Regions from separate parts of the Pseudomonas sp. 86_A genome, predicted to be linked through region 2. Evidence: predicted binding sites of a transcription regulator. Region 2 holds the regulator's gene; each other region holds the start of a gene.
The links. The regulator FliA, encoded in region 2, starts transcription of late flagellar genes. The targets are predictions, from matches to a motif close to CTAAAGTTTNNNNNNNNNNNGCCGNTAA.
Positions count from the first base shown of each region.

Region 1: the regulator FliA is predicted to act here: its motif matches at 1,944-1,971, upstream of J5M57_RS22055 (methyl-accepting chemotaxis protein).
Region 3: the regulator FliA is predicted to act here: its motif matches at 5,536-5,563, upstream of J5M57_RS11250 (methyl-accepting chemotaxis protein).

Region 1 covers NZ_JAFGYS010000014.1:237,448-247,906, forward strand. Annotated here, with positions in the region: gene J5M57_RS22040 (formimidoylglutamate deiminase) at 1-818, shown strand, start outside; gene J5M57_RS22045 (lipocalin family protein) at 909-1,478, opposite strand; gene J5M57_RS22050 (hypothetical protein) at 1,510-1,764, opposite strand; gene J5M57_RS22055 (methyl-accepting chemotaxis protein) at 2,047-3,939, shown strand; gene J5M57_RS22060 (DUF924 family protein) at 4,047-4,649, opposite strand; gene J5M57_RS22065 (class 1 fructose-bisphosphatase) at 4,653-5,663, opposite strand; gene J5M57_RS22070 (DUF3999 domain-containing protein) at 6,002-7,366, opposite strand; partial or broken gene J5M57_RS22075 (DUF2339 domain-containing protein) at 7,363-10,459, opposite strand, start outside.
Region 2 covers NZ_JAFGYS010000003.1:112,154-122,612, reverse strand. Annotated here, with positions in the region: gene flhF (flagellar biosynthesis protein FlhF) at 1-1,292, shown strand, start outside; gene fleN (flagellar synthesis regulator FleN) at 1,406-2,236, shown strand; gene fliA (RNA polymerase sigma factor FliA) at 2,233-2,973, shown strand; gene J5M57_RS06135 (chemotaxis response regulator CheY) at 3,141-3,512, shown strand; gene J5M57_RS06130 (protein phosphatase CheZ) at 3,531-4,319, shown strand; gene J5M57_RS06125 (chemotaxis protein CheA) at 4,374-6,653, shown strand; gene J5M57_RS06120 (chemotaxis response regulator protein-glutamate methylesterase) at 6,703-7,845, shown strand; gene J5M57_RS06115 (flagellar motor protein) at 7,845-8,585, shown strand; gene motD (flagellar motor protein MotD) at 8,598-9,488, shown strand; gene J5M57_RS06105 (ParA family protein) at 9,532-10,320, shown strand; gene J5M57_RS06100 (CheW domain-containing protein) at 10,439-10,459, shown strand, end outside.
Region 3 covers NZ_JAFGYS010000006.1:172,442-182,900, reverse strand. Annotated here, with positions in the region: gene J5M57_RS11285 (MFS transporter) at 1-617, shown strand, start outside; gene J5M57_RS11280 (dienelactone hydrolase) at 752-1,789, opposite strand; gene J5M57_RS11275 (FMN-dependent NADH-azoreductase) at 2,028-2,639, opposite strand; gene J5M57_RS11270 (LysR substrate-binding domain-containing protein) at 2,765-3,673, shown strand; gene J5M57_RS11265 (MmcQ/YjbR family DNA-binding protein) at 3,670-4,029, shown strand; gene J5M57_RS11260 (DUF1294 domain-containing protein) at 4,145-4,561, opposite strand; gene J5M57_RS11255 (undecaprenyl-diphosphate phosphatase) at 4,558-5,388, opposite strand; gene J5M57_RS11250 (methyl-accepting chemotaxis protein) at 5,690-7,324, shown strand; gene pnuC (nicotinamide riboside transporter PnuC) at 7,474-8,037, shown strand; gene J5M57_RS11240 (AAA family ATPase) at 8,034-8,558, shown strand; gene J5M57_RS11235 (hypothetical protein) at 8,894-9,343, shown strand; gene J5M57_RS11230 (adhesin) at 9,345-9,917, shown strand; gene J5M57_RS11225 (heme utilization protein) at 9,989-10,459, shown strand, end outside.

The sequences.
Region 1 (10,459 bases), on a different contig from region 2:
ACCTGAATCTGCAGTCGCGCCTGCAGCCACTGCTGGCGCAGCAAAAGGCACAATCGCTGGGGTTGTGCTTCCACTCGTTACGCGCGGTCACCCCGCAGCAGATCAGCGAAGTGCTGGCGGCCAGCGACAAACAGTGCCCGGTGCACATTCACATCGCCGAACAGCAGAAGGAAGTCGATGACTGCCTGAGCTGGAGCGGTCGCCGTCCGTTGCAATGGCTCTACGAAAACACCGAGGTCGATCAGCGCTGGTGCCTGGTCCACGCGACCCACGCCAACCTGGAAGAAGTCACGCTGATGGCCAAGAGTCGCGCCATTGCCGGCCTGTGCCTGACCACGGAAGCCAACCTCGGCGACGGGATCTTCCCGGCGGTGGATTTCCTCGCCCAGGGCGGGCGCATGGGCATCGGTTCGGACAGCCATGTCTCGCTCAGCGTGGTCGAAGAACTGCGTTGGCTGGAATACGGCCAGCGCCTGCGCGATCAACGCCGCAACCGCTTGTATGGCGCGGATCAGCCGATGGTCGGGCGCACCCTGTATGACGCCGCGCTGGAGGGCGGCGCCCAGGCGCTGGGGCAACCGATTGGCGCACTGAAGGTTGGCAAGCGTGCGGACTGGATCGTGCTGGATGGCAATGATCCGTATCTGGCCACGGCCCAAGGTGACGGGATCCTGAATCGCTGGTTGTTCGCCGGCGGCGATCGCCAGGTGCGCGATGTGCTGGTCAACGGCCAGTGGGTGGTGCGTGACGGGCGGCATGCTGGCGAAGAAGACAGTGCTCGCGCGTTCACCCAGGTTCTGCGCGAACTTTTAGGCTAAGAAAAGCAAAAGATCGCAGCCTGCGGCAGCGCCTACATGGAAATGAGATGGTTCCAGTAGGGGCTGCCGAAGGCTGCGATCTTTTCGCTCTTAATTCGAAGTTTTGGCCATCTGCCGATCGGTCGCGCGCCAGATCAGTCGCGTGGTGTCATAACCCTGCTGCCGCGCCTTGCTCAGCAGCTCCTCACGCACCACACCGTTGACGGTCGGCGTGCGGGACAGCAGCCAGAGGTATTTGCGGCTCGGGTCGCCGACAATGGCGGTCTTGTAGTCATCGCTGACGTACAGCACCCAGTATTCACCTTTCGCCACACCCGGAATCAGCCGTGAGAACCAGGTATCGAATTCGACCCACAGTTTGTCGGTCTTGCCCGGCACCTGTGGATAAGCCTGGCCCTTGGCCTCTTCCCACTGCCAGTCGGCAGTCAGGCAGCGATTGAGCACATCGACGTTGCCGTCAGGCCTGAGCGCGTAATGGGCTTCGGACTGCGCGCAATTGCGCTGGAAGTACATCGGCAATCGCGCCAGTTCGTACCAGGTGCCCTGGTAACGCTTGAGGTTGACGCTGTGGACTGTCTTGGGCGCCAGCGGATCTTCACCGTGCGTGGCGCAGCCGGCCAGTACCAGGCCGGCAAAAAGAACAAACAATAACCGCTTCATTATTTTTCTCCCGTGGGCGCGTAGCCCCGGATTACTTCAGGCCTTGGCCGGAAAACATCAACACTTTGTCACCGGCGTACTGCACGCTGATAAAGCTTTTCTGGTCGCCCCAGGTGCAACTGGACATGCCGAGCGCGCCCGAGCAGTCAGTGGGTTTGCCGAGCAGCGTCTCCACTTCGGCCTTGGCCATGCCGGCCGAAAGCTTGGAATAGTTTTCCTGATTGACCTTGCTGCACGCGGCCAGCAGCACGCAAAAAGTCAGAAGGGCGATAGATCGCAGCGACATGAAGTAACTCCTGGAGCGGAAGGGGGGTGGCATGGCGCCAACCAGAAGCTTAGAAGAGAAAACCCCTTTCTGGTTCCCCACGCGGGTGGCTATTTATTGCTCCGCTCGTCTGGCATTTACCGGCAAATCAGCGACTTTTTGCGGCTATTGAGCATTTCGTCGCATTTCCTCAAAACCGCCTAATCTTTGGCGCGCCGCGGTCGAAATAAGAGCAGCGCAAAGCCTCCGAGTGTGGCAAATTGCCGCCCTTTCTCGACCAGCCCCTTCGCGGTAGTTCATTCGATGACCAGAAACATGAAATTCAGCCACAAGATCTTGTTGGCTGCCGCCCTCGTGGTGGCCGTTGCGTTCGCCTGTTTCATTTTCTTCAACGACTATCGACAACGCGAAGCCCTGAGCAGCAGCACCGAGGCCTCGATGCAGGAGCTGGGCAGCCTCACCACCAGCAACATCCAGACCTGGCTGGAAAGCCGCATCCAGTTGCTGCAATCGCTGTCGCAGCAAGTCGCCGCCGACGGCAGCGCCCCCGCCAGCCTGAAACGCATCATCGACCTGCCCGCCTACACCGGCAATTTCCAGCTCAGCTACTTCGGTGGCGCTGACGGCGTGATGTTCTCCGTACCCGCCGGCAATCGTGCGCCGGACTACGATCCGCGCGCCCGTGGCTGGTACAAGGCGGCCACCAGCGCCCAGCAGACCATCGTCACCGAGCCGTACATCGCCGCCTCGTCGGGCAAACTGGTGATCACCGTCGCCACTCCGGTGCAGCGTCAGGGCCAGATGATCGGTGTGGCCGGTGCGGACATCGACCTGACCAGCGTCAGCGCGATCATCAACTCGCTCAACTTTGGTGGCCACGGCCATGCGTTCATCGTCAGCGCCGATGGCAAAATCCTGATCCACCCGGACAGCAAACTGGTGCTCAAGACGCTCGCCGAGGCCTACCCGAACGGCGCACCGAAAGTCAGCCCGGGCCTGAAAGAAGTCGAGTTCGACGGCAAGACCCAACTGATCTCGTTCACCCGCGTCAACGGCGTGCCATCGGCCGACTGGTATGTGGCGCTGGTGCTGGACAAGGACACCGCGTTCTCGATGCTCAGCGAGTTCCGCACCTCGGCGCTGATCGCCATGGTGATTGCCGTTGTGATCATCATCGCCCTGCTGGGCATGCTGATCCGCGTACTGATGCAGCCGCTGCTGACCATGGGCCGTGCGATGCACGACATCGCCGAAGGTGAAGGCGACCTGACCAAGCGTCTGGTGATTCACGGCCACGACGAATTCGGTGCGCTGGGCCTGTCGTTCAACCGCTTCGTCGAGCGTATTCATACCTCGATCCGCGAAGTGTCCTCGGCCACCGGTCAGGTCAACGAAGTCGCCCTGCGCGTGGTCGCAGCGTCGAACTCGTCGATGTACAACTCCGACCAGCAAGCCAGCCGCACCAACAGCGTGGCCGCCGCGATTAACCAACTCGGCGCCGCCGCTCAGGAAATCGCGCAGAACGCCGCCCTCGCCTCGCAGCACTCCAGCGATGCGCGCAGCCTGGCGGTCGATGGTCAGCAGGTTGTGGATAAAACCATCCACGCCATGCAGCAACTGTCGGCAAAGATCAGCGACTCCTGCGGCAACATCGAAACCCTGAACAGCAACACGGTGAACATCGGGCAGATTCTGGAGGTGATCACCAGTATCTCGCAACAGACCAACCTGCTGGCGCTCAACGCCGCCATCGAAGCAGCCCGCGCCGGTGAGGCCGGGCGTGGTTTCGCCGTGGTTGCTGACGAGGTGCGCAACCTCGCGCACCGCACTCAGGACTCGGCGCAGCAAGTGCAGAAGATGATCGAAGAACTGCAAGTCGGCGCGCGTCAGGCGGTGAGCATCATGACCGAGAGCCAACGCGAGAGCGAAAGCAGCGTCGGCATCGCCAACCAGGCGGGCGAACGCCTGGGCAGCGTGACCCAGCGCATTGGCGAGATCGACGGCATGAACCAGTCGGTGGCCACCGCGACCGAGGAGCAGACCGCCGTGGTCGAGTCGATCAACGTCGACATCAACGAGATCAACACGCTGAACCAGGAAGGTGTGGAGAACTTGCAGGCGACGTTGCGGGCGTGCTCCGACCTTGAGCAGCAGGCGTCGCGTCTCAAGCAATTGGTCGGCAGCTTCCGCATTTAAAGCGCTGCCACTGGCCCCTTCGCGAGCAGGCTCGCTCCCACATTGGAATGCATTTCAACTGTGGGAGCGAGCCTGCTCGCGAAGAGGGATTGAGTCGCGATGAAGATTTAGAACCGTGAACCCGGCTCAGACAAAAACGCCAATTCCTCCGCCGTAGACTCCCGCCCCAACACCGCATTGCGATGCGGAAACCGTCCAAACCGTGCAATCACTTTCTGATGCCGCTCGGCATAGTCCAGATTGTCGGCAAACACCGCACGCTGCGCTTGCGGCTGCTCAGCCACCAGTTCGATAAAGCGCGAAACCGCTTCGTTCTGCACCGCGAGGTTTTCGCAGTGTTCGAAGACGAGGTAGATGAATACGCGCTGGATCGGCTTCAGTTGCCGATCAAAGTCCGCAGCGATGCCTTGCGCGACGAGTTTTTGTGCACGCAGATCACCGGAAAATGCCTTGGGAGTATCGCGATAGATCATTCGCGGTAGCTGATCGAGCAACAGCACCACCGCCAGCCAACCTTCGGGACATTGCGTCCACTCGGTCAATCCGCCCGCGAGGGCCTGATCGACAAAGACCCCGAAACGCTCACGCGCTTCGAGGTCTTGGCTGTCACGCTTGCCGAACCACAACTTGCCCTTGTCAGCCGAGATTTCGTCCGGTGATTCGGCGTGTCCGAACCACCAATCGAGCAACGGCTGCCAGGGCGCGTGCATGGTTTATTCCTTGTGGTATGCCGTGGCGCGCGCCACTTCTTCTTTCGAGCCGAGGAACACCGCTACACGCTGGTGCAGGCCTTCTGGCTTGATGTCGAGGATGCGCTGGTGGCCGTCGGTGGACGCGCCGCCGGCCTGTTCCACCAGGAACGACATCGGGTTGGCTTCGTACATCAGACGCAGTTTGCCCGGCTTCGACGGCTCGCGGCTGTCACGTGGGTACATGAACAGACCACCACGGGTCAGGATGCGGTGCACGTCGGCGACCATCGCGGCAACCCAGCGCATGTTGTAGTTCTTCTTCAGCGGACCTTCTTCGCCGGCCAGCAGTTCGCTGACGTAGCGTTGTACCGGGGCTTCCCAGTGGCGCTGGTTGGACATGTTGATCGCGAATTCCTGGGTGGTTTCAGGAATGGTGATGTCTTCGTGAGTCAGGACGAAGCTGCCCATTTCGCGGTCCAGGGTGAAGCCTTTGACGCCGTCGCCCAAGGTCAGCACCAGCATGGTTTGTGGGCCGTAGATCGCGTAACCGGCGGCCACTTGCTGGGTGCCTGGCTGCAGGAAGGCTTTTTCGTTCAGTGGCTCGTTCTGGCTCAGGTATTCGTTCGGGCAACGCAGTACCGAGAAGATGGTGCCGACCGGGGCGTTGATGTCGATGTTCGACGAACCGTCCAGTGGATCGAACACCAGCAGGTACGCGCCTTTCGGGTATTTGCCCGGGATCTGGTAGGCATTGTCCATTTCTTCGGACGCCATGCCGGCCAGGTGACCGCCCCATTCGTTGGCTTCGAGCAGGATCTCGTTCGACAGCACGTCGAGCTTCTTCTGCACTTCGCCTTGGACGTTTTCAGTGCCCATGCTGCCCAGAACACCACCCAGGGCGCCTTTGGACACGGCGTGGCTGATCTCTTTGCAAGCACGCGCCACCACTTCGATCAGGAAACGCAGATCGGCAGGAGTGTTATTGCTGCGGGTCTGCTCAATCAAATAGCGACTCAGGGTAACGCGGGACATGGACGGCTCCGGTGGAATGGGGGGCTAAAAACCCGCGCAGTTTACAGGGAGTCTGAAAACGTAGCGAGCGAAGACGCCCGGTAACGTGCGTTGGGGTGTATTTGCCTGCATGAGACGTGATTGTCGATGGAGAGTTCAGGTAGCGGGTTTAGCGTAGTCCGGTTCGGGACGGGTGGTGCAGGGTGATCGCGACAGTTTGAGGATTTTTGTTGTTTGATCGGCCGTCATCGCTGGCAAGCCAGCTCCCACAGGTTCTTGGGTGTACACGAACCAGATGAACGACCGAGATCACTGTGGGAGCTGGCTTGCTCGCGAATGGCGCGCAGCGCCAGCCATGCTCAGGAGTTGGTCGGTGGCTTGCGCAGCAGACTCGCCGCCATCGCCCCGAGGAACACCACGCTCACCAGCAACACCGCCCACAGACCGATCTTCTTCCAATTGGTCTCAGCCACCGCTGCGGTGGTTGCCGGCGAGGTCTGCGTCGCAACCGCTTCTCCCTGCACCTTCGCCTGGCCCAGCGTCGCGAGTTTCTCCGGTTTGAAATCCGGAATCAGCGTGCTCAGTGGCAGGTTCGCGGTTTTCACCGTCGAATTGCCCAGCGCCAGACTGTAAGGCCCGTCACCACGGGCAAGGAAAATCACCTGGGTCGCCCGCACTGCGTATTTCAGGCTCGGTGCCTGCTCGCCAAGTCCGCCGCCGCGTTCGTCCACCGTCAGTTTCAGTTGCTGCACAGGCTGCCCATACAGCTGCAATTCGTTCTGCACCACGTCCTGACCATTCTGGGTCAGGCGGTACAGCAAGCCGTTGCTCAGTGTCTGCCACGGCAGGCTGCTCTCGCGCCGGCCGGCCAGCGTCACCGGGGCCAGGCTGTTCGGTTGCTTGAGTTCCACCTGCACCCGCTCGACGTTCAGCCCCATCGGCAACTGCCAGGTGTACTCGCCCGCCTTGGCGCTGCTGCCCGCCAACGCTGGCGACCAGACCAACGGCAGCGGCACGTTGCGCGGGTCGCTGCTTTTCAGTTGCGCCGAAGTCAGCGTCGGTGCCGAATTCGGCGATTCCCATAGCAAGCGCACATAGCGTGCGGATTGCCCGGGTAACGTCACTTCATGCTGTTCGATGCGCTCATCGGAAAAGGTCAGCCGCGCCACCTGCCCCTCGCCCCACGCCTGCCAGTGCTGCAAGTCGTCGCTGGCCTCAATGCTGAAGCGCTGAAAGCCGTCGCGTTCGCTGGTCCAGTCGAGAGTCAGCTGCTGCAACGGTGCCTTGATCGCACTGGCGTCGAGCAGCCAGCCACGCAGCACTTCTTCGCCGGCCTCCAGTTGAGTGGACGGCTGCACCTCCACCAGCGTGCCGGTGGTGGTCGATTGCACGCGCACGTTGGGCGCACGCTCGTTGGCGTCGGCGGCGTTGTACAGCGGGAACCACTTCACGTCATGCAACTGACCGTCATCGCGGGTCTGCGCCGATTCCCGGGCCAGGGCGTAGGCTTGCGGTTCGCCGGCGGCGTTGAATACGCGCAGGTCGCTGAGATCGGTCTGGCGTGCCTGCAATTGCGCGCTCAACGGCAATTCGAGGCGATACCAGGGGCCGTTGCCACTGACCGCCAGCGGCACCTGCGTGGCGAAGTCCGCCGGTTTTTCCTGGGCGCCGGCAGCCATCACCACGCCCAACGCCAACCACCCCAGATTCAGCATGCGACTCAAGATGAAACTCCTTCAATGTCCGGCACGGGTTTGTCCGCCGCCGGTTCGGCTTCGACGCGCTTGGGCGGCAGCGGAGCAAAATAGCCCACCACCAGCAGCAACACGCCGACGCCGATAAACGAGACGATCCGCGCCAGTCCGCCACGGTTGCTCAATTCGACAAAAACCAGTTTCGCCACCACCAGCGCAATCAGCGCCGCGCCGATCAGCCACACCTCGCGCCGGTGACGCAGATGCCCGCCGATCATCAGGCCCAGCGCCATCAGGGTCCAGACGATGGACAACCCGGCCTGCACCAGCATCGATTCGAGCAGCAGATCCAGCTCGAACGGGATTCCCGCCCAATGGTGCGCGGCGCGGGTCACCAGCGCGGTGCAGAACGCGAATAGCGACACCCCGGCAACCAGTTGCGTGGCGTACTCGGCGTAATCCTTGCGCAGCGCAAACTGCGTCACCGCATGGCGCGACCACACGTACACCCCGAACAGCGCGAACAGCAGGCCCAACTCCAGCGGGTTGAGCAGCGGCACGTACGGCAGCGGTTCGGCGTTGCCATCGCTGACGCCATTGGCCAGCCAGAACCACGCCAGCATCAGCACCGCCAGGGGCGCCGCCGCGTACAAACGATATTCGCGGGGGAACGCTGCCACCGGCCACGGCCAGTTGCGCGGAGCCGCCGCCAGCAACAGATACAGGCTCGGCAGGATCGCCCAACCCAGCCAGCGCCAGGCGTTGTATTGCTCGGACAACAGCAGCAGGCCGTAACGCAACTCCAGCGCCAGCACGCCGAGCAGCAGCCAGCAGCCGAGCACATGCGCGGTGCTCAGGGCCCGCGCCGGCAGCATCGGCGCCAGACGCCGCAAGCTGAAGAAATGCACGGCGAACACCAGCGCCCACGCCAGCCAGCCGAAGCTTGCCGCCGGGTGATAACGCGCATGCCACGCCGCCAGCAGCACCAGCCCCGCGGCCGGAATCAGCAAGGTGCAGAGCAAGCCTAGCGCCGGCCATTTCAGACGCAGCGACAACACTGTCCACAACGCCACGCTCAGCGCGGCGACCAGCAGCAACAGCGTCGCCTCCAGATTCCACAGCGCAAAACGTGACACCTCGCTGACCCACGCCAGCGCCCACCAGCCGGCGCCCCACACCAGCAGCACTTCAGACAGGCGCTGCAAACTCAGCGCATCGAATGCCGAAGGGTGATTGCCCAGTTGCAGGCGCCAGGCCCCGATCATGGCCGCCAGCCCCAACACCAGTGGCGTCCAGAAGCCGCCATGGGCCAGCGGTCGCAGACCTTCGCTGGACAGCGGTCCGAGTAACTCGGGACCGACCAGCAAAAACGCCGCGCCGCCGATCAACTGCAACAACAGACCGAAGACAAAACTCACGCGCTGCTTGAGGTACAGGCTCAGCCAGATGATCAGCAATCCGCTGGCTGCCCACACCGCGCTCGCGGTTTGCCATGGCAACACGAACAGCACCGCCAGATTGATCAGCACCAACCCCGCCAACAGCACCACCGACAAGCCGCGCAGCAGACGCACATCACCGCGCACCATCTCGTCACGCGCCGCCAGCAGCATGCCGGCGATCAATGCCAGACCGATCAGGGATGCGCTGAGCAAACCGCTCCAGCCAGCGCTGAACACCGCCGCCGAACCCTCACCCGCACCTTGCAGGCGCAACAGGAACAACGCACCACCGAGCAACTGCACGGCAAACGCGGTGAACAGGAACGTGCGCGATTGCAGGCGCAGGCCAACGAACAACGTTGCCAGCCCGGCCAGCGCCCAACTGATCGCCGTGGCTTGAACAAAGAACAACAGCGGCGCCAGCAGGTACAGGAAGCTCAGACCCAGGGCCGCCAGCACCGGAAGGCCTTGGCGCTCCCACGGCGCAGCCTGTTCCGGCGCGGCCTTGCGCAACTGGTAGAAACTGAACAGCAGCGCGATGCCGAGCATCAATGCGCCCAACGGTGCGCCGTCGAGCAGGCTGCTTTCGCCGACCCGCAACTGACTGAGGAAGGCCAGCGCCGAACCCAGTTGCAGCAGCAGGGCAAACGCTCGGGCGAACGGCCGCTGCTGACGCAAGCCGAGCCAGAAAATCCCCGCGCCCTCCACCGCCCACGCCGCCGAGGTCCAGCGCGCATCGAGGCCGAGCGGGATCGCCAGGCTGGCAAAAATCACCCCCAACGCCAGACAGGTTTCGCCCAACAACAAGGCACGGCCGCCCATCAATACCCGGGCCAGCCCCATGTAGATCACGCCCAGCACCAGCGCACTGAACGCGGCCGCGAACTCCAGGTGCTGCACCAGCGCAAACTGCAGACCGAAGCCCACGATCGGCGGCCCGAACAGCATCGTGCCGTCGACGTAGTCGCCCTTGCGGGCCGACCAGTGCAGCAGCGCCTCGCGGTCGCCGTCCGCCGGCGCATCGGGCATATCAAGCAACTTGCGCCGGGCGAACAGCAGGCCGATGGCCAGGTACATCAGGAAAAACAGGATCAGGAACGGCTCGGTGCTCCACAGCAACTCAGGCGCATACGAACGCAGCCCCCAGGCGAAACCGATACCGAAGGTACCGACGAAACCGATCAGGTTGAGCAGGCGCCAGGCCTTGAACCAGGCAATGGCAAGAATGCCGGCGTTGAGCAGTGCGAAATAGCTGAACAGCGCAACATGGTTGCCCTCCCCGGTCGAGGTCAGGATCGGCGCGGCGAAACCGCCCAATGCCGCAGCGGCAGCCAGGCCCAGCGCATCTTGAGTAATGGCGAGAATCGCCGAAAACACCGTCACGGCCACCAACAGGCCCAACGCGGCGGACGGGTCGAGCAACGGGTGCAGGCGCATCGCCGCAAACACCGTCAGGTAGAGGACCGCAATTCCGGTGCCCTGCAAAATCAGCGCATAACTGCTGTTGCGCCGACGCAGCCACCAGCCCAGCGCCAACAGAGCCAACGCCGCCGCTGCGACCCCGGCGTAACGCAGTTCGATCGGCACCACCATGCCTTCGGTGGCGTAGCGCAACAGGAAGGCCAGGCCGAAGAACAACAGCACCACGCCGACCCGCAGCACGGTGTTGCCGCCGAACAGC
Region 2 (10,459 bases):
TGGTTCGTGATGAGCTGGGCGCTGATGCCGCCATCATTGGCAACCGCCGCATTGCCGGCGGTGTCGAGTTGACGGCGGCACTGGATTACAAATTGTCGGCGCTGGCGCCACGGGTACCGAACATGGAACTCGAAGATGAGCTGCGCAAGACCCAGTCGCGCATCGTCACCGCCCAGGCCGAGCTGAGCCTGCGTGGCGAAGCCGATGGCAATAGCAATCGCCAGATCTTCGCCGGGCTGCCGTTGACGGCCGGCCTGCCGCTGACCGCTGCCGAGCCGCTGAGCGAACCGACTTACGCCGCCCCGGCGCGTCCGGCCCCGGCACCTGCACAGGCGTCCGGCGGTGTCGATCCGCGTGCACTGGACTCGATGCGTTTCGAACTCAACAGCCTGCGCGAGCTGATGGAAGTGCAACTCGGCACCCTGGCCTGGAATCAACTGCAGGGCAGTCGTCCGGCGCAAGCCAACCTGTATCGCCGTCTGCAACGTATCGGCCTGTCCGGCCCGTTGTCGCGCGACCTGCTGGCGATGATCACTGACATCGAAGAACCGCGTCAGGCCTGGCGCATGCTGCTCGCGCACCTGGCGCGGATGATTTCCGTACCGGAAGTCGAGCCGCTGGAAGAGGGCGGTATCATTGCCATGGTCGGCCCGGCCGGCATGGGCAAGACCACCACCCTGGCCAAGCTCGCCGCGCGCTACGTGCTCAAGTACGGCGCGCAGAATGTCGCGCTGGTCAGCATGGACAGCTTCCGCATCGGCGCGCAGGAACAACTCAAGACCCTGGGGCGGATTCTCAATGTGCCGGTGACCCACGTTGATCCGGGCCAGTCGCTGGTGCAGGCGCTGGATCCGTTGCTGCGCAAACGCGTGGTGCTGATCGATACCGCCGGCCTGCAGGCCAGCGATCCGGCACTGCGCATGCAGCTGGAAAGCCTGGCCGGGCGTGGCATCCGTTCAAAAAATTATCTGGTTCTGGCAACCACCAGCCAGAAACAGGTTCTAACCGCCGCTTATCACAGTTATAAGCGTTGCGGGCTTGCCGGCTGCATCCTGACTAAACTGGATGAGACGGCCAGCCTTGGCGAAGTGTTGAGCCTGGCGATCAGTCATGAATTGCCGGTCGCGTACCTGACCGATGGCCCACGGATTCCGGATGATCTGCATCTGCCGCGGCGTCATCAACTGGTCAGCCGCGCCGTCAGCGTGCAAATGCAGGAAGAACCCAGCGAAGAAGCCATGGCTGACATGTTCGCTGATATCTACCACAGCCCGACCAAGCAGGTTGGCTGAGGTAATGAACAGTTTTTGTACCTACATCGATGGTCTGCCATGCATTGTTCCGGTTGAGAACGCGCAGCCAGTAATGTGGCCTCCGTCTATGCAAGACAAGGTAAAGAAATAACATGGGCAGCATGCATCCCGTACAGGTGATCGCGGTGACCGGCGGCAAAGGTGGCGTCGGCAAGACTAACGTGTCAGTGAACTTGTCTCTGGCGCTGGCAGAGCTTGGCCGTCGGGTCATGCTGCTGGACGCCGACCTGGGGCTGGCGAACGTTGACGTTCTGCTGGGACTGACCCCCAAACGTACACTGGCCGACGTGATCGAAGGCCGCTGCGAGCTGCGCGACGTGCTGTTGCAGGGTCCCGGCGGGATCCGCATCGTGCCGGCCGCGTCCGGCACGCAAAGCATGGTTCATCTGAGCCCGGCGCAACACGCCGGTCTGATTCAGGCCTTCAGCGACATCGGCGACAACCTCGATGTGCTGGTGATTGATACCGCTGCGGGTATTGGTGACTCGGTAGTCAGTTTCGTTCGCGCAGCGCAGGAAGTGTTGCTGGTGGTCTGCGACGAGCCGACCTCGATCACCGACGCCTACGCGCTGATCAAACTGCTCAACCGCGACTATGGCATGAACCGCTTCCGCGTCCTCGCCAACATGGCGCAGAGCCCGCAGGAAGGGCGCAACCTGTTCGCCAAGTTGACCAAGGTCACGGATCGTTTCCTCGACGTCGCCTTACAATACGTCGGCGCGGTGCCGTACGACGAAAGCGTGCGCAAGGCAGTGCAGAAGCAGCGAGCGGTCTATGAAGCCTTCCCGCGTTCCAAGTGCGCGCTGGCGTTCAAGGCGATCGCGCAGAAGGTCGATACCTGGCCGCTGCCTGCCAACCCGCGCGGTCACCTGGAGTTTTTCGTCGAGCGCCTCGTGCAGCAAACAGCAGGGCCTGTGTTATGACCGCGAGCGGTATGAACTACTACAAGAAGTCGGCACGTGACGCGCAGTACGAGTTGATCGAGCGTTACGCGCCACTGGTCAAGCGCATTGCCTATCACTTGCTGGCGCGCTTGCCGGCGAGTGTGCAGGTCGAGGATCTGATTCAGGCCGGGATGATCGGTCTGCTTGAAGTTTCGACCAAATATGACGCCAGCAAGGGCGCCAGTTTCGAAACGTACGCGGGCATTCGAATCCGCGGCGCGATGCTCGACGAAGTGCGCAAAGGGGATTGGGCACCACGCTCGGTTCACCGCAACACCCGTATGGTCAGCGACGCAATTCGCTCAATTGAAGCTAAAACCGGCCGTGATGCTAAAGATCACGAAGTTGCGGCCGAACTCCAATTGAGTCTCGACGATTACTACGGGATTTTGAATGACACGCTGGGCAGCCGGCTGTTCAGTTTCGACGACCTGTTGCAGGACGGCGAACACGAAGGGCTGCACGAGGATGGCGCCAGTGCTCATCTTGAGCCGTCACGCGATCTGGAAGATGAACGCTTCCAGGCAGCGCTGGCGGACGCGATTGCCAATTTGCCGGAGCGTGAGCGACTGGTGTTGGCGCTGTACTACGACGAAGAGCTGAACCTCAAGGAAATCGGTGAAGTCCTTGGCGTCAGTGAATCGCGGGTCAGCCAGTTACACAGCCAGTGCGCGGCCCGCTTGCGGGGGCGTTTGGGGGAGTGGCGAGCGCGCTGAAGGCAGTGTGGGGACACTGCGAACGAGGCTGGTGCGGTGATGAACGGCACCGGTCTTGCTCTGTTGTGCTCCAGACAGTCATCGAGTGCTTTGCCGGATTGATTGAAATGGCGCGTCCAGGTGCTGGGCGCGTTTAAGACTGCTTGGAGGTCGAATTGGACAAGAACATGAAAATCCTCATCGTTGATGACTTCTCAACGATGCGGCGGATCATCAAGAACCTGCTGCGTGATCTGGGGTTCACCAACACCGTCGAGGCCGACGATGGCACCACTGCCATTCCGGTGCTCAACAGCGGAAGCATCGACTTTCTGGTAACGGACTGGAACATGCCGGGCATGACCGGTATCGACCTGCTGCGCCACGTGCGTGCCGATGAAAAACTCAAGCACCTGCCGGTGCTGATGGTGACGGCAGAAGCCAAGCGCGAGCAGATCATCGAAGCGGCCCAGGCCGGTGTAAACGGCTACGTGGTCAAACCTTTCACGGCTCAGGCGCTGAAAGAAAAAATCGAGAAGATTTTCGAACGCATCGGCTGATGAACGCGCGGGGGAGCTATGGAGCATAAAGAATCTTCACAGGGCGATTTCGAATCGACCCTGAAAAAACACGCGGTCGAACTGGTCGAGAGCCTTGAAAAAGGCAGGTTCGGCGACGCTGTGCAACTGATCCATGAGCTCAATCAGACCCGTGACCGCGGCCTGTATCAGGAAGTGGGCAAGCTCACACGCGAACTGCACAGTGCGATCGTCAACTTCCAGATCGATCCGCACATGCCGCAGGCCGAGGAAGTGTCGCAAATCACCGACGCCACCGAACGCCTGGGCTATGTGGTCAAGCTGACCGAAGCCGCGGCCAACCGCACCATGGATCTGGTGGAAAGCGCTACCCCGGTGGTCAATGGCCTGGCTGAAGAAGCCCAGGCCCTGAGCACCGATTGGGGCCGTTTCATGCGCCGTGAGGTCGGGGCTGAAGAGTTCCGCGAACTGGCGCGCCGGGTCGACGGTTTTCTGTCGCGCAGCAGCACGGACAACCGTGCGGTGTCGAGCAACCTCAACGACATCCTGCTGGCTCAGGATTACCAGGACCTGACCGGTCAGGTGATCAAGCGTGTGACCCAACTGGTCACCGAAGTCGAAAGCAATTTGCTCAAACTCGTGCTCATGGCCAGTCAGGTCGACCGCTTTGCGGGCATCGAACATGACCGCGCCGCGATGCTTGCAGAAAAAGATCCACAAAAACATCTCTCGCAGGGTGAAGGTCCGCAGATTCATGCCGATAAACGAGAAGACGTTGTGTCCGGTCAGGACGATGTGGACGATTTGTTATCCAGCCTCGGATTCTAGAGTTTTGGAATTTTAGGTTTTTTGGGTTTTTAGACCTGTAGGAGCACCCCATTAATGAGCTTCGGCGCCGATGAAGAGATCCTTCAGGATTTCCTGGTTGAGGCCGGCGAGATTCTTGAGCAACTGTCCGAACAACTGGTCGAGCTGGAAAGCCGCCCGGATGACGCAGATCTGCTCAACGCAATTTTTCGCGGTTTCCACACTGTAAAAGGGGGCGCCGGCTTCCTTCAGCTCAACGAGCTGGTGGAGTGCTGTCACATCGCCGAAAACGTGTTCGACATCCTGCGCAAGGGTGAGCGTCGCGTTGATGCAGAACTGATGGACGTGGTGCTTGAAGCACTGGACGCGGTGAACGGCATGTTCAGCGAAGTCCGTGAACGTGCCCCGATCACGGCTGCGACTCCGGAACTGCTGGCCGCGCTGGCGCGTCTGGCCGAGCCGCAATCGGCCGATGAAGCCCCGGCTTCGCCGGTGGCCGAGATGATCGAAGAACTGGTCGTCGAAAGCGATGCCGGCGATTCGGGCGACATCACCGATAACGAATTTGAACAGCTGCTGGATTCGCTGAACGCCGCCAAGGCCGAAGCCGAAGCCCCGGCCGCTGCTGCACCTGCGCCGGCTGCCGATGCGGCCGCCAGCGATGAAATCACCGACGCTGAATTCGAGTCGTTGCTCGATCAGTTGCACGGCAAAGGCCAGTTCGCGCCGGACGCTGTCGCACCGACAGCCACTGCTGCGGCGGCGCCTGCTGCAGGCGACAGCTCGGACATCACCGACGACGAATTCGAAGCGCTGCTCGACCAGTTGCACGGCAAGGGCAACTTTGCCGTTGAAGCGCTGGAGTCGGCGATCGCCTCGGCACCGGTTGCGCCAGCCGCGCCGGCAGCGGCGGCTGCCGGCAGTGATCTGATCAGCGATCACGAATTCGAATCGTTGCTCGACGAATTGCACGGCAAAGGCAAGTTCGATGCAGGCGCGGCGACCGCCGGCTCCGCGTCGACAGTCGCTGCGCCAGCTGCCAAGGCGGCTGCCGCTCCGGCCGCCGCGCCGAAAGCTGCGCCCAAGCCTGAGCCAAAAGCTGAAACGCCAAAACCGGCTGCCGCTGCGGCACCGGCGCCGGCCCGTGCTCCGGCAAATCCGCCACCGGAAAAACCGGCGAGCGAAGCCGAGACCACCGTGCGGGTCGACACCGCGCGTCTCGACGAAATCATGAACATGGTCGGCGAGCTGGTACTGGTGCGTAACCGTCTGGTGCGCCTGGGTCTGAACAGCGGCGACGAAGCCATGTCCAAGGCCGTGTCGAACCTCGACGTGGTCACGGCTGACTTGCAGACCGCGGTGATGAAGACCCGGATGCAGCCGATCAAGAAGGTCTTCGGACGCTTCCCGCGTCTGGTTCGCGACCTGGCGCGTCAGCTCAAGAAAGAGATCAACCTGGAACTGGTGGGTGAAGAAACCGACCTCGACAAGAACCTTGTCGAGGCCCTGGCCGACCCGCTGGTCCACTTGGTGCGCAACGCCGTCGACCACGGCATCGAGTCGCCGGAAGAACGCGAAGTGTCGGGCAAGGCCCGTGGCGGTCGTGTGGTGCTGGCGGCCGAGCAGGAAGGCGACCACATCCTGTTGTCGATCTCTGACGACGGCAAGGGCATGGACCCGAACGTCCTGCGTTCGATCGCGGTAAAACGCGGTGTGATGGACAAGGATGCGGCCGATCGCCTGAGCGATACCGAGTGCTACAACCTGATTTTCGCCCCGGGTTTCTCGACCAAGACCGAGATCTCCGACGTGTCCGGCCGCGGTGTCGGCATGGACGTGGTGAAGACCAAGATTTCCCAGCTCAACGGTTCGATCAACATCTACTCGACCAAGGGCCAGGGCTCGAAGATCGTCATCAAGGTGCCGCTGACGCTCGCGATCATGCCGACCCTGATGGTGATGCTCGGCAATCAGGCGTTTGCGTTCCCGTTGGTCAACGTCAACGAAATCTTCCACCTCGACCTGTCGACCACCAACGTGGTGGATGGCCAGGAAGTGGTGATCGTGCGGGACAAGGCGCTGCCATTGTTCTACCTCAAGCGCTGGCTGGTCAGCTCCGCCGCTCACGAAGAGCAGCGCGAAGGCCACGTGGTGATCCTTTCGGTGGGCACCCAGCGGATCGGCTTCGTTGTCGATCAACTGGTCGGCCAGGAAGAAGTGGTCATCAAGCCATTGGGCAAAATGCTGCAGGGCACTCCGGGCATGTCCGGCGCCACCATCACCGGTGACGGCCGCATCGCTCTGATCCTCGATGTTCCAAGCATGCTCAAGCGTTACGCCGCACGGCGTATTTGAATCCGGGGCGGCGGGGCGACAACGTCCCGCTGCACCTAATGGAGTGTTTATGGCAGTCAAAGTCCTGGTGGTGGACGATTCGGGTTTTTTCCGCCGCCGCGTCTCGGAAATTCTTTCAGCGGATCCGAGCATCCAGGTGGTCGGCACGGCCACCAACGGTAAAGAGGCGATCGATCAGGCCCTGGCCCTCAAGCCGGACGTGATCACCATGGACTACGAGATGCCGATGATGGATGGCATCACGGCGGTGCGGCACATCATGCAGCGCTGCCCGACCCCGGTGTTGATGTTCTCCTCGCTGACGCATGAAGGCGCCCGGGTGACCCTGGATGCGCTGGACGCTGGCGCGGTGGATTTCCTGCCGAAGAATTTCGAAGACATCTCGCGTAACCCCGAGAAGGTCAAGCAACTGCTGTGCGAGAAGGTTCACAGCATCTCGCGCAGTAATCGTCGTTTCAGTGCTTACAGTGCGCCGGCTCCGGCCGCTGCACCGACGCCTGCGCCGGCTCCGCCGGCATCGAGCTTCAGCAGCCACGGCAGCAGCGCTCCGACACGTCCGGCGCCTGCGCCTGCACCTGTTGCCAGCCGCGCCCCGGCGGCCAGCGCTTCGTCGCCGGCACCGAAACGCAAAGCCTACAAACTGGTCGCCATCGGCACCTCGACTGGCGGCCCGGTGGCCCTGCAACGGGTGCTGACCCAGTTGCCGGCGAACTTCCCGGCACCGATCGTGCTGATCCAGCACATGCCGGCGGCGTTCACCAAAGCGTTTGCCGAGCGTCTGGACAAGCTGTGCCGCATCAGCGTCAAGGAAGCCGAGGATGGCGACATCCTGCGTCCGGGCCTGGCGCTGCTGGCGCCGGGTGGCAAGCAGATGATGATCGACGGCCGTGGCGCGGTGAAAATCCTCCCGGGCGACGAGCGTCTGAACTACAAACCGTGCGTGGACATCACCTTCGGTTCCGCCGCCAAGTCCTACGGTGACAAAGTTCTGGCGGTGGTGCTGACCGGCATGGGCGCCGACGGCCGCGAAGGCGCGCGTCTGCTCAAGCAGGGCGGCAGCTCGGTGTGGGCGCAGGACGAAGCCAGCTGCGTCATCTACGGCATGCCGATGGCCATCGTCAAAGCCGATCTGGCTGACGCGGTGTACGGCCTGGACGACATCGGCAAGCACATCGTCGAGGCGTGTATCTGATGGATGTTCTTAGCCTTATCGGGATCATCATGGCGTTCGTCGCCATCATCGGCGGCAACTACCTTGAAGGCGGTCACCTCGGCGCGCTGGCCAACGGCCCGGCGGCGCTGATCGTCCTCGGTGGCACCATCGGTGCCGCGCTGCTGCAATCGCCGATGAGCGCCTTCAAGCGCGCCATGCAGATCCTCGCCTGGATCCTGTTTCCGCCGCGGGTGGACCTGGCCGGCGGTATCGACCGCGTGGTCAACTGGAGCCTCACCGCACGCAAGGAAGGCCTGCTCGGGCTGGAAGGCGTAGCCGATGCCGAACCGGACAACTACTCGCGCAAGGGCCTGCAACTGCTGGTCGATGGCGCCGAGCCGGAAGCGATCCGCAGCATCCTCGAAGTGGATTTCTACACCCAGGAAGCCCGCGACATCGAAGCCGCCAAAGTCTTTGAAAGCATGGGCGGCTACGCGCCGACCATCGGCATCATCGGTGCGGTGATGGGCCTGATTCACGTGATGGGCAACCTCGCCGATCCGACCCAGCTGGGCAGCGGCATCGCCGTGGCCTTCGTCGCCACAATCTACGGTGTTGCCAGTGCCAACCTGGTGTTGCTGCCGGTGGCGGCCAAGCTCAAGTCAATCGCGTTGCGGCAGTCGCGTTATCGCGAAATGTTGTTGGAAGGGATCTTGTCGATCGCCGAAGGTGAAAACCCTCGCTCCATTGAGTTGAAGCTGCAAGGCTTCATGGATTAAGGGAATAACCTCATGGCCCGTCGCAGGCATCAGGAAGAACACGTCAACCACGAGCGCTGGCTCGTGTCCTACGCGGATTTCATCACGCTGCTGTTCGCGTTCTTCGTGGTGATGTACTCGATCTCGTCGATCAACGAAGGCAAATACAAGGTCATTTCCGAAGCGCTGATCGGGGTTTTCACCGACTCCGACCGCTCGCTCAAGCCGATCCCGATCGGTGATGAACGACCGAAGACCGTGACCCCGGCCAAGCCGCTGGTCAAGGACGCCGAGCAGGTCGACGCCGGTATCGCCGGGGCCAGCGATCCGTTGAAAAGCATCGCCGATGACATCAGCGCCGCGTTCGGCGACCTGATCGCTTCCAACCAGATGACCGTGCGCGGCAACGAGTTGTGGGTCGAGATCGAACTCAACTCCAGCCTGTTGTTCGGCAGCGGCGACGCCATGCCGAGCGACATCGCCTTCAACATCATCGACAAGGTGGCGGCGATCCTCAAACCGTTCGACAACCCGATCCACGTCGAAGGCTTTACCGACGATCAGCCGATTCGCACCGCGCAGTACCCGACCAACTGGGAGCTGTCCTCGGCGCGTTCGGCCAGCATCGTGCGGATGCTGGCGATGCAGGGGGTGAACCCCGGCCGTCTGGCCTCGGTGGGCTACGGCGAGTTCCAGCCAGTGGCCAACAACGCCACGGCCGAGGGCCGCGCGAAAAACCGTCGGGTGGTGCTGGTGGTGTCGCGCAATCTCGATGTGCGCCGCAGTCTGACCGGCACCGGAACCGCGAATGCACAACCGGACGCGGCATTGAAGCGCGCTGGCACACAAACTGCACCGACCCCGGTCAAGACGCCGGGACGCGAGAGTGCCGTCAATTCTCCGTCACCCGCATTAATACGCTGAGCTATGTCTCGGTCGAGCATCTCGGCCGGGAGGAACGAACTGAATGAGAGTCTGGGCAGTCGCCAATCAAAAGGGTGGTGTCGGTAAAACCACATCTTCCATCGCTTTAGCCGGATTGCTGGCGGAGGCGGGCAAGCGCGTGGTTGTGGTCGATCTCGACCCGCACGGCTCGATGACCAGCTATTTCGGCTACGACCCCGACAGCCTGGAACACAGCAACTACGACCTGTTTCTGCACAAGGGCAGCGTGCCGCAAGGCTTGCCCGGGCAGTTGCTGCTGTCGACCAGCGACGAACGCATTTCGCTGCTGCCGTCGAGCACCGCACTCGCGACCCTTGAGCGCCAGTCGCCGGGGCAAAGTGGCCTCGGCCTGGTGATCGCCAAGAGTCTGGCGCAGCTGTGGCAGGACTTCGATTACGCGATCATCGACAGCCCGCCGCTGCTCGGTGTGCTGATGGTCAACGCCCTCGCCGCGAGCCAGCAACTGGTGATCCCGGTGCAGACCGAACACCTGGCCGTCAAAGGCCTGGAACGCATGGTCAACACCTTGGCGATGATCAACCGCTCGCGTAAACAGGCGCTGCCGTTCAGCATCGTGCCGACCCTGTTCGACCGCCGTACCCAGGCGTCGCTGGGCACCTTGCGCGTATTGCGGGACAAATTCCCCGAGGAAATCTGGCAGGGCTACATCCCGGTTGATACCCGTCTGCGCGACGCCAGCCGGGCCGGTGTCACGCCTTCGCAATTCGACGGCAAGAGCCGGGGCGTGCTGGCTTACCGCGCGCTGCTCAAGCATCTGTTGGCGCAACAACTTGTTCCGCAGGTGGCTTGAGCATGATCTCTCTTCGTGTAGGAGCTGCCGCAGGCTGCGATCTTTTGATCTTGCTTTGTGGTGCTTCTGAAAAGATCAAAAGATCGCAGCGTTCCGCAGCTCCTACAGGGGGGTGCGTATGAATCGGCCGCTGAAGTTG
Region 3 (10,459 bases), on a different contig from region 2:
GCGCCCTGGTGTTGATCCGCAATAAACCCTCGGTGCCGGTGGTACGCGGCGAACGGCTGCCTTTTTGGGCGGTGTTCGGACGCATTGCACCGTTTGGCGCCAGTTTGAGCCTGGCGTCCATCGGTTACGGCACGCTGACCACGTTCATCACCCTCTATTACCTTAACCGGGGCTGGAGTGGCGCGGCGTATTGCCTGACAGTCTTCGGCGCGTGTTTCATCCTGTCGCGGCTGCTGTTCATTTCGGCCATCAGCCGTTTTGGCGGATTCAATTCGGCGATTGCCTGCATGAGCATCGAAATCGTCGGGCTGGTGATGCTGTGGCTGGCGCCTTCCACCGTGTTCGCGTTGATCGGCGCAGGGCTGGCCGGCGTCGGCTTGTCGCTGGTGTATCCGGCGCTGGGGGTTGAGGCGATCAAACAGGTGCCCAATTCCAGCCGGGGTTCGGGGCTGGGGGCGTATGCGGTGTTTTTCGATCTGGCGCTGGCGATTGCCGGGCCGCTAATGGGCGCGGTGGCGCTGAACCTGGGGTATTCGTGGATTTTCTTCAGCGCCGCGATGCTGTCGGTGACCGGGCTGGGATTGACTTTGCTGCTCAGGCGCCGCGCCAAGACCTAAGGTCTGGCGAAATACTTTGTAGGAGTGAGCCTGCTCGCGATAGCGGAGGGTCAGTCGACATCTCCTTCACTGACACTCCGCTATCGCGAGCAGGCTCACTCCTACATTGGATCAGCGGTGTTTGTGGAATCGGGTTATTGATCCGCGGTCTGCATTCCCGCCCGGCTCGGCCGGCCCAGCGTGCGCGAGAAGAACTGTCCGGCTTCGGAGATCAGGTTGCGGTGGATGTCTTCGCGGTCCACGCCGTCGGCGTCCGTGCACAGCGCCGGCATGGCGCGGATCTGCTCTTCGTTGCACGGCGCCATGAACACGAAGTGCCCTGCCCCGGCGAGCAATTTGAAGTCCGGCGCGGTCGGCAGTTTGCGCGCCAGGGCCGCGGCGTTCTTGTCGAAGGCCACCAGTTTGTCGCCGTCGCCGCTGTACAGCAGCACCGGCACATGCACGTCGGCCAGGGTGTGACGACCAAACTTCAGGCTCAGCGGCGCCATCAACAGCAGCGCATGCACACGCGGATCGGCGACCGGCTGCAAGTCATCGCGATCGACGATCAATTCGCCCTGAGTGTTGCAGGCATCGCGGTCGTCCGGGCGCTCCTGGCAGTAACGGCGCAGGCGATCCAGATCCGGCTGGGCGCCGGAGAGAATCAACGCAGTCTCGCCACCGGCCGAATAACCAATCACCCCCACCTGATCGGCGTTGACGAACGGCGAAAGCATCGAGTCGCCGAGGGTGGCGGTGATCGCTTCGGAAATCTGGATCGGCCGCCCGTACAGATTGCTCAGCGTGCCAAGTCGGCTGTGGTCTTTGGAGTTGTCGCCGGGATGAATCACCGCGACCACGACAAAACCCTTGCGGGCCAGCGAGGTGGCGAGGTCATGCAGGGCGATGGGCGTGCCGGTGTTGCCGTGGGACAACATCAGCATCGGAAAGCGGCCGATGGCGACCTTGGTGTCTTCGCCGGCCTCGACCTTGTAGCCTTCAAGCAGGCTGGTGTGCTCGCGGTCGCTGGAAGGATAGAAAGCGATGGCGCGCATCGGTTGCAGGTCCAGCGGATCGAGGAATGTCATTTCGTGGTAACCGACACTCCACACGGGGTGTCGCCCGGGCGCGGCATGCACTGAACCGAGGCTGCCAAGCAGGCAAATCAGTAACGTTGCACAAAGACGCATCATGGGATGGCCCACCCTGTGTTACTCAATCGAAAGATCCTTTGTGTTCCGACACGCCCGAAACCCTGAGGTTCGGTAATCCGGCGCGGCGTTGCACTCAGACGTTGATCGTTTGACTGCATAACCCGGGCCAGATTATGCAACAGTCAGAAACAAAAAACTCCGCATCTGGCCCTTGCAGAACCAGAATACAGAGTTTTTTGAGGCGCTACCTGAACCGCAGCTGGTCTTTACGCAATGCTTACGCAGCGGCGAACAATTGCTCGCTGATCTTCGCCTGAGCAGCGCTCATCGCGTTGTTGCGTACTTCTTCACCGTAGGCCAGACCTTCGGCACGGACGATTTCGATGTCGGTGATGCCGAGGAAGCCCAGTACCAGCTTCAGATATTCTTCGTGAGCGATGCCGCTCGCCTGACCAGCATGAATGCCGCCGGAGGTGGAAACGATCACGACTTTCTTGCCACCGCACAGGCCTTCAGGACCCGCTTCGGTGTAACGGAAGGTCTGGCCGGCAACGGCGACACGGTCGATCCAGGCCTTGAGCTGGGTCGGCACGGTGAAGTTGTACATCGGCGCGGCGATCACGATGGCGTCGGCAGCGATGAACTCGGCCAGGGTCGAGGCGCTCAGCTCGGCTTCGTGCTGTTGCGCAGCGTCGCGCAGTTCAGCGGTGGTGCCGGCGGCCACCAGGGTGGTCGACGAGAAGTGGCTGATGGCGTCGGCGGCCAGGTCGCGGTAGGTCACCACGGCGGTAGGCTCGGCGGCTTGCCAGGCTTTGACGACTTGACTGCTCAACTGACGGGAAGCCGAGTTGTCGCCCAGAATGCTCGAATCGATGTGCAGCAGTTTCATGTGGAATCTCCTGGAAAGAATCGCCGGTGGCGACGGAATGGAGACAATCCTACGGAAGAAACCAATAGCTGATTAGCCGCCGACAATGCGATAGTTCGTCCCACTGATAGAACGGTGGATTTTTCATGCAGGATCTCAACGATCTCTACTATTTCGCAAAGGTGGTTGAGGCCGGTGGTTTCGCGGCGGCCGGGCGTTTGCTGGGCATCCCCAAGTCGCGACTGTCGCGACGTATTGCCGAACTCGAAGAACGTCTCGGCGCCCGCCTGCTGCAACGCACCACCCGCCAGTTGAACCTGACCGCCGTCGGCGAGCGTTATTTGCGCCATTGCCAAGCCATGTTGCTCGAAGCGGAAATGGCCGATGAAGCCGTCGCCAGCATGTCCAGCGAGCCCAAAGGACGCCTGCGTGTGTCGTGTCCCACCGGGCTGGCCCGGGAAATGCTGCCGTGGGTGATCAGTGAATTCCTTGGCAAGTTCCCCCAGGTACAACTGGAGGTGGTGCTGCTCAATCGACGCGTTGACCTGGTCGCCGAAGGCTTCGACGTCGCCCTGCGCGTGCGTGAACTGGGCGATGAAGATCCGCTGCTGGTCACCCGTCGTCTGCGCCAGGCACAAATGGTCGTGGTGGCCAGCCCGGCCTTTGTCCAGGGCAAGACAATCCGCCACCCGCAAGACCTGAAGTCGCTGCCGGTGCTCGGCGCGCTGGAAGCGGACCGCATGGTCCACGTGCGTTTGCTCGATCAACAGGGCAACAGCGTCGAATTGAACATGGAAGCGCGGCTGGGCATCGATGATTTCATCGTACGCAAGGCCTGCGTGCTGGCCGGCCAGGGCTTTACCCTGCTGCCGATGATGTATTGCGAGGCCGACCTTGAGAGCGGCGCGCTGGTGCAACTGCTGCCCGAGTGGTCGTTGCCTGCCGGCTGGTTGCAGGCGGTGTATCCGCATCGGCGCGGGGTAATGCCGGCGGTGCGGGCGTGGATCGATCACTTGGTCGAATCGTTCAATGCGTGTGGGGAGCGACTGTTATGACAAAAGGAAAGATGAACGAAGCGGATGTTGCCGCCTTCTGCCTCGCCTTGCCGGGCGCGCGGGAGGATTACAAATGGGGCGGCGTGCGGGTGTTCTCGATTGCCGGCAACAAGATGTTCGCCTTGCAGGGGCTGCGCGGGGATTCCCTGGCATTCAAGGTCGACAAGGATCTGTTTCTCGGCCATTGCGACCGCCCGGGCATTCACCCGGCGCCTTATCTGGCGCGGGCGCAGTGGATCATCATGCACCCGCCCTACCCGCTGGGCGCGGAAGAATTGCGCGGGTTGCTGACGCGCTCGCATCAGTTGGTGGTGAGCAAGTTGCCGAAGAAAAACCGAATCGGATTACTGCTCTAAACCCGATCCTTGTAGGAGTGAGCCTGCTCGCGATAGCGGTGTATCAGTCGACATCTCTTTGACTGATGCGACGCCATCGCGAGCAGGCTCACTCCTACACGGGATTTGTGGTGATTTAGAACAATGAAAGCAGGTTCGAACCGAGAAACAACTGGTCGATCCAGAACACCTGATGCAGCGCCACGATCGCCCAGAACAGAATCTGAAACGACACCTTGCGCGTCTTGTGCCGGAACACCTGCTGGGCAAGCAGCGCACCGGGCCAGCCGCCGGCCAGCTCCAATGCATGCAGGATGTTTTCCGGGGTGCGCCAGGCGTCGACGCGGGCCTTGCGCTTGTCCGCCCAGTACATGAAAAACGTCAATACGCTGACCACGCCATAGGCGGCCAGCGGTACCAGCGAAATTCCCTGCAGCCACATCGACAGCGCGCCGAACAGCGGCAATGCGCAGACGATCAGCAGCACCGCCAGTTTCAATTTCAGATGCTGAATACCGCCGCCGGACGGGCGACGTGCGCGGGAGTCACTCATGGCTTGGCCGCCGACCAGTCCACCCAGCCGAACTGCCAGGTCGCGAGAATCACCAGACCAAAGACAATCCGATACCAGGCGAACGCCGCGTAGCTGTGGCTGGCGATGAACTTGAGCAGACCGCGCACGGCGATCATGGCGAAGATGAACGCGGTGACGAAGCCAATGGCGAACACCGGGAAGTCCGCCGGTACGAACAGATGGCGATACTTGTAGCCCGAGTACACCGCTGCACCGACCATGGTCGGCATCGCCAGGAAAAACGAGAATTCGGTCGCGGTCTTGCGCGATAGGCCGAACAGCAGGCCACCGATAATCGTCGAACCGGAACGCGAGGTGCCGGGAATCATTGCCAGGCACTGTGCGAAACCGACTTTCAGCGCGTCTTTCCAGGTGATCTCGTCCACGGTTTCGGCGTGCACTGCATGTTGCCGACGCTCGGCCCACAACATGATCACGCCACCCACCACCAGCGCGGTGGCAACGGTGATCGGGTTGAACAGGTATTGATGAATCAGATCAGCAAAAATCACCCCCAACACCACTGCCGGCAGAAACGCGATCAGCAGATTGGCGGTGAAACGCCGCGCACTCGGCTGGGTCGGCAAGCCGATCACTACATCGAGAATCTTGCGGCGAAACTCCCAGACCACCGCGAGGATCGCGCCGAGCTGAATGATGATGTTGAACGCCATGGCCCGTTCGCCGCCGAAGTCGAGCAGGTCGGCGACAATGATCTGGTGTCCGGTACTGGAAATGGGCAAAAACTCCGTCAGCCCCTCTACAACTCCAAGAATCAGTGCCTGCAAGGCGGTCCAAAGATCCATCAATCCCCCAAAGAGCGATGCACGCGGGCATGCTCCGATAATTTTTTTACGTTCACTGCGTTCAGCGTAGCGGTTTGTTGCTGTACCGATTCCGCGCACACAGGATCCACACGAAACGGTCAAAATTCCGTGAAATATCAACTTGGATTCAGGTTTTCGCGCGCGGGGCCGAAATCCTAACAGACAAGCCTTAATAGTGCTGCGGCGTTATACGACTTGGGTCGCGTATGCCCGACCACTCAAACGTGGTTGGATGCTGGCGTTGATTTATTACAAGAAAAAGAAATGGAGTGACAGCGTTATGAACAGCTTGCGCAGTGTGTCGATCAGCCGACGCTTGTGGCTCATTTTGATTGTGGCGGTGGTCATGTTGTTGACCTTGGGCGTGTTGATGCTCAAGCAGATCCACGATGACCTGTACCACGCCAAGGCCCAGAAAACCCAGCATGTAGTGCAGACCGCCAGCGGCCTGCTGACCTACTATCACGACCTGGAAACCGCCGGCACCCTCACCCGCGACGCCGCGCAGAAACAGGCGCTGACCGCCATTCGCGGCCTGCGCTACGACCAAAGCGACTACTTTTGGATCAACGACCTCACACCGGTGATGGTCATGCACCCGACCAACCCCAAGCTTGAAGGCCAGAATCTCTCGGCGATCCGCGACCCGGACGGTTTTGCGGTGTTCAACGAGATGGTCGCGATCGCCAGAAGCAAGGGCGCGGGCATGGTCAATTACCGCTGGCCCAAGCCCGGCGCCAGCGAGCCGGTGGCGAAAACTTCTTACGTCAAACTGTTCGAGCCGTGGGGCTGGGTGCTCGGCTCCGGCGTCTATATCGATGACGTGCAGAGCGAGTTCCAGGGCCAGGTGATCAAGGCTTCGGTAATCGGCTTGGTGATTGCCGTGATCATGGCCCTGCTGGTGATTCTGATTGCCCGCAGCATCGTGCGCCCGTTGCAGGAATCGGTGAACGCCATGGCCAACATCGCCAGCGGCGAAAGCGACCTGACCCGCAGCCTCGACACCCACGGCCAGGACGAAGTCACGCAACTGGCGCATCACTTCAATGCCTTTACCGCCAAGTTGCGCCGGGTCATCGGTGACTTGCAGGTGTCGGCCAGTGCGCTGGGCCAGTCGTCCAGCGAACTGGGCAACGATGCCACCCAGGCCCAGCAACGCAGCCAGCAGCAATCGCAGCAGATGGAGTTGGTGGCGACCGCGATCAACGAAGTGACCTACGGCGTGCAGGACGTGGCAAAAAATGCCGAGCACGCCGCCGCGGAAATGCGCGACGCCGAAGCCCAGGCGCAACAGGGCCAGATCAACATCGATGGCAGCCTGCAACAGATCGACAAGCTGTCCGGGACCATTGATCAGGCGGTCGAAGTGATTCGTACGCTGGCGGCGGAAAGCACGCAGATCGGCAGCGTGCTGGAGGTGATCCGTTCGATTGCCGAGCAGACCAACCTGCTGGCGCTCAATGCGGCCATTGAAGCCGCCCGCGCCGGTGAGCAGGGCCGAGGCTTTGCGGTGGTGGCCGATGAAGTGCGTCTGCTGGCCCAGCGCACGCAGAAATCGACGGCAGAAATCCAGGCCATGATCGAACGTCTGCAGAATCACTCGGAGGCGGCGGTCAAGGTCATCGGCGACAGCAGCAAGGCGTCGCAACTGACCATCGAACAGGCCGGCCTCGCCGGTGCCAGCCTCAACGCCATCGGCCAGGCGCTGCGCAATCTCAATGGTCTGAACGCTTCGATTGCCAGTGCCACGCTGCAACAGGCGCATGTGGTCGAGGACATTAACCAGAACGTGACCCAAGCGGCCGGGCTGTCCCACAGCACGGCGCTGGCGGCGGAACAGTCGAGCGCGGCGAGCGTGAAGCTTGGCCAATTGAGCGAACAACTCAACCAGTTGCTGCGCCAGTTCCGCGTCTAACACCGCTCCCCTGTAGGAGTGAGCCTGCTCGCGTTAGCGTCGTATCAGTCAACCACAGAGTGGCTGAACCACCGCCATCGCGAACAGGCTCACTCCTACAGGTTTTTGGGTACAATCCGCTCCCTCCTCAATTCCCCCAAGGAACCCCCATGTCCGGGCTTGAACTGTTTGCCGCCGCCCTCGGCGTGATCGCCGTCTGGCTGACGGTCAAACAGAACCCGTGGTGCTGGCCGATCGGCCTGGTCATGGTGTTGCTGTACAGCTGGATCTTCTATGACGTGAAGCTGTACTCGGACATGTTGTTGCAAGTGATCTACGCCGCGCTGCAGGTCTACGGCTGGTGGCAATGGACCCGCGCCGGGACGATGCACGACGGGCGCGACGTCACGCGTCTGGACCGGCGCTCGCTCCTGCTCGGCCTGGGCGTGGGCGCCCTCGGCAGCCTGCTGCTGGGCGCAGCCATGGCGCACTGGACCGATGCCGCGCAACCCTGGCTCGATGCGGCGCTGACGGCGTTCAGTCTGGTTGCGCAGTTGTGGATGGCGCAGAAGCGCCTGCAATGCTGGGCGCTGTGGTTTGTGCTGGATGTGATTTTCGTCGGCCTGTTCCTTTACAAGGGCTTGTACCTGACCGCTGCACTGTATGCCCTGTTCACCCTGATTGCCGTGCAAGGCTGGCGTGAGTGGCGCGCCGATCCGGCGTTTCAGCGATGAAAGTCGTTGTCCTCACCGGTCCGGAATCCACCGGCAAGAGCTGGCTGGCTGCCGGCCTTCAGGCACACTTTGGCGGCGTGCGGGTGGATGAATACGTACGCCGGTTCATCGAGCAGAACCCGCGCGATACGTGCCTCAACGACATCCCGCAGATCGCTCGCGGGCAGCTGCAATGGGAAGACCAGGCGCGGGCGCAGCAGCCCGAGCTGCTGATTCTCGACACCCACCTGCTGAGCAATATCCTCTGGAGCCAGACCCTGTTTGGCGCCTGCCCGGCGTGGCTGGAACCTGAGCTGCTGGCGCGGCATTACGACCTGCACCTGTTATTGTCCCCGGAGCAGATCGACTGGACCGACGATGGCCAGCGCTGCCAGCCGCAATTGATCGAGCGGATGGCGTTCTATCAGGCCACTCGCGACTGGCTGGTACAACACGGGCAACCGCTGCAGATCATTCAGGGCAACTGGGATGAACGCCGTGCCCAAGCCTTCGCCGCCGTGGCGCGTTTGTTGGCCGACTGACCACTCGAATGGCCCCTCTCAGGGCCAAAGTGTCCATTCCTGATACACCCTCCCCTGCGCAAAGCAGCCATTTCAATGGCCTTCATCGTTTTGTCAGCCCATCTGTTACGCCGGTGAAACAGCCTTCGGCAAACCCTTGTTCCAGAGCATTGCGCCGCCCCTGACCCCGCCAGTGCCCGCGCGACTGTTTCAGCGCTGAGACAGATGATGTATCAACGCTGCACGCGCCAGCGCCAACCCATTGAAAATCAAGGACAACTCAAAAGCGGCACAGCTTTCGCTCTCTCCTTCCCAACGCTGACAAGAGCCAGCCCACTGAAGAAGGAATTGCCGCCGTGGGGAATATCAATAAAGGCCTGACCTGCCTTCTGCTGATTGGATCAGCGGCCAGCACATTCATCAGTTTCAACGTTCAGGCCGAAGGCAATGGCGTGATCGTTCTCAACCGCGACGTCCAACCGATTGCCATCGGACGCAGCGGCGGCAAAGACCCCTACCCAACCACGGTCAATGCCAACCCTTCTGCTCGCATCGATCAGGCCATGACCAGCACCGAACTCAACGATGGCGATTTTGCCAGTGTCGCCAGCGGCAGTTCGATTCGCAGCAACATGATCACGCCGAATTCGAACATGCCCGGCATGAATGTCCTGACCAATCCCAACGGCCTGCCAGGCATGAGTGCCGGTCACGGCGGCGGCGGTGGCGGCACGATTTCCAACACGATCAATCGCTCGTTGAGCACCGGTCTGGCACCGCTGACCCGCATGGCTGGAGGCCAATGAGATGAATCGTTCCCTTCTGCTGCTTGCCCTCTTCGGCTGCGCCAGCGTGATGGCCGATCCGAGTTCCGTGAACAACGCCGACATCCAGGACACCGGCCTGCAGTACCGCGGCAACTTCAACGTCAACCAGGCCGCCGGCGACCAGATGCAACAGACCAATACCAAAGCAATCGCCATCGGCACTAACGCCAGCGCCACGACCATCGTCAGGCAGAAGCTCGATACCCCTGCCAACCCGTCGATGAACGCCAGCGCCACCATTGGCGGCAACTCGTTCAGTAATGGCAACGGGATCCTCGGTGTGAACCAGGGCGCCGGTGCCAACAACCAGATGGCCAACGTGACGCGCGTCAGCATCAGTGCTGCCCCGCAGAGCGTTGACGACAGCGCCCTGTCGCAGCAGAACGTGGCGCTTTTACCAAGCTCAGGAGCAACTGGTACCTCACCCGGCAGTCGCCAGGTCACGACAAGTGATCAGGCCTTCACCGGCAGCCGAGGGGTAATCCAGGTGAACCAGAGTGCCGGGGTGGGGAACCGCATGGCTAACACCCTGAGCATCCGGGTCGCAGACTGACCCATATAAAAAGCAGTGCAATTAGAAAGTACCAACACTTAACCAACTAATAAGCACGACGGAGTAACACCATGAAAACTACAATGGCTCTCAAACCACTGGTTTTCGCTCTTGCAGCAGTAATGGCAATGGCGGCTCAAGCAGGCGGCAACGATCATGGTAACAACGGCGGTCATGGTCACAACCCTCCTCCACCAAAAGGCCCAACCCTGGAAGAACTGCTGCAAATCGGTGCAGGTGCCGGTGCCGCAGTGCTCGATGTGCAAAACAACGCCGACAACACCGTCCTGAACCAGGGCACCCAGAACAACGCCAACGTCAGCGGCTCGCTGAACGGCGCCAACGGCAACATCGGCGCAAACAATGTGGCCGGTGACGGCAACCAGCAAGACAACGCCGCTGCCCTGGCAACCGCCGACGAAAGTTTCATCTTCGGCTCTGCGGTGTCCGCTTCCAGCGCTACTCAAGTCAACAGCAATAACACCGTTGGCAACTACTCCACCACTAACAACGCCAGCCTGAACAACGTCGGCAACAATGGC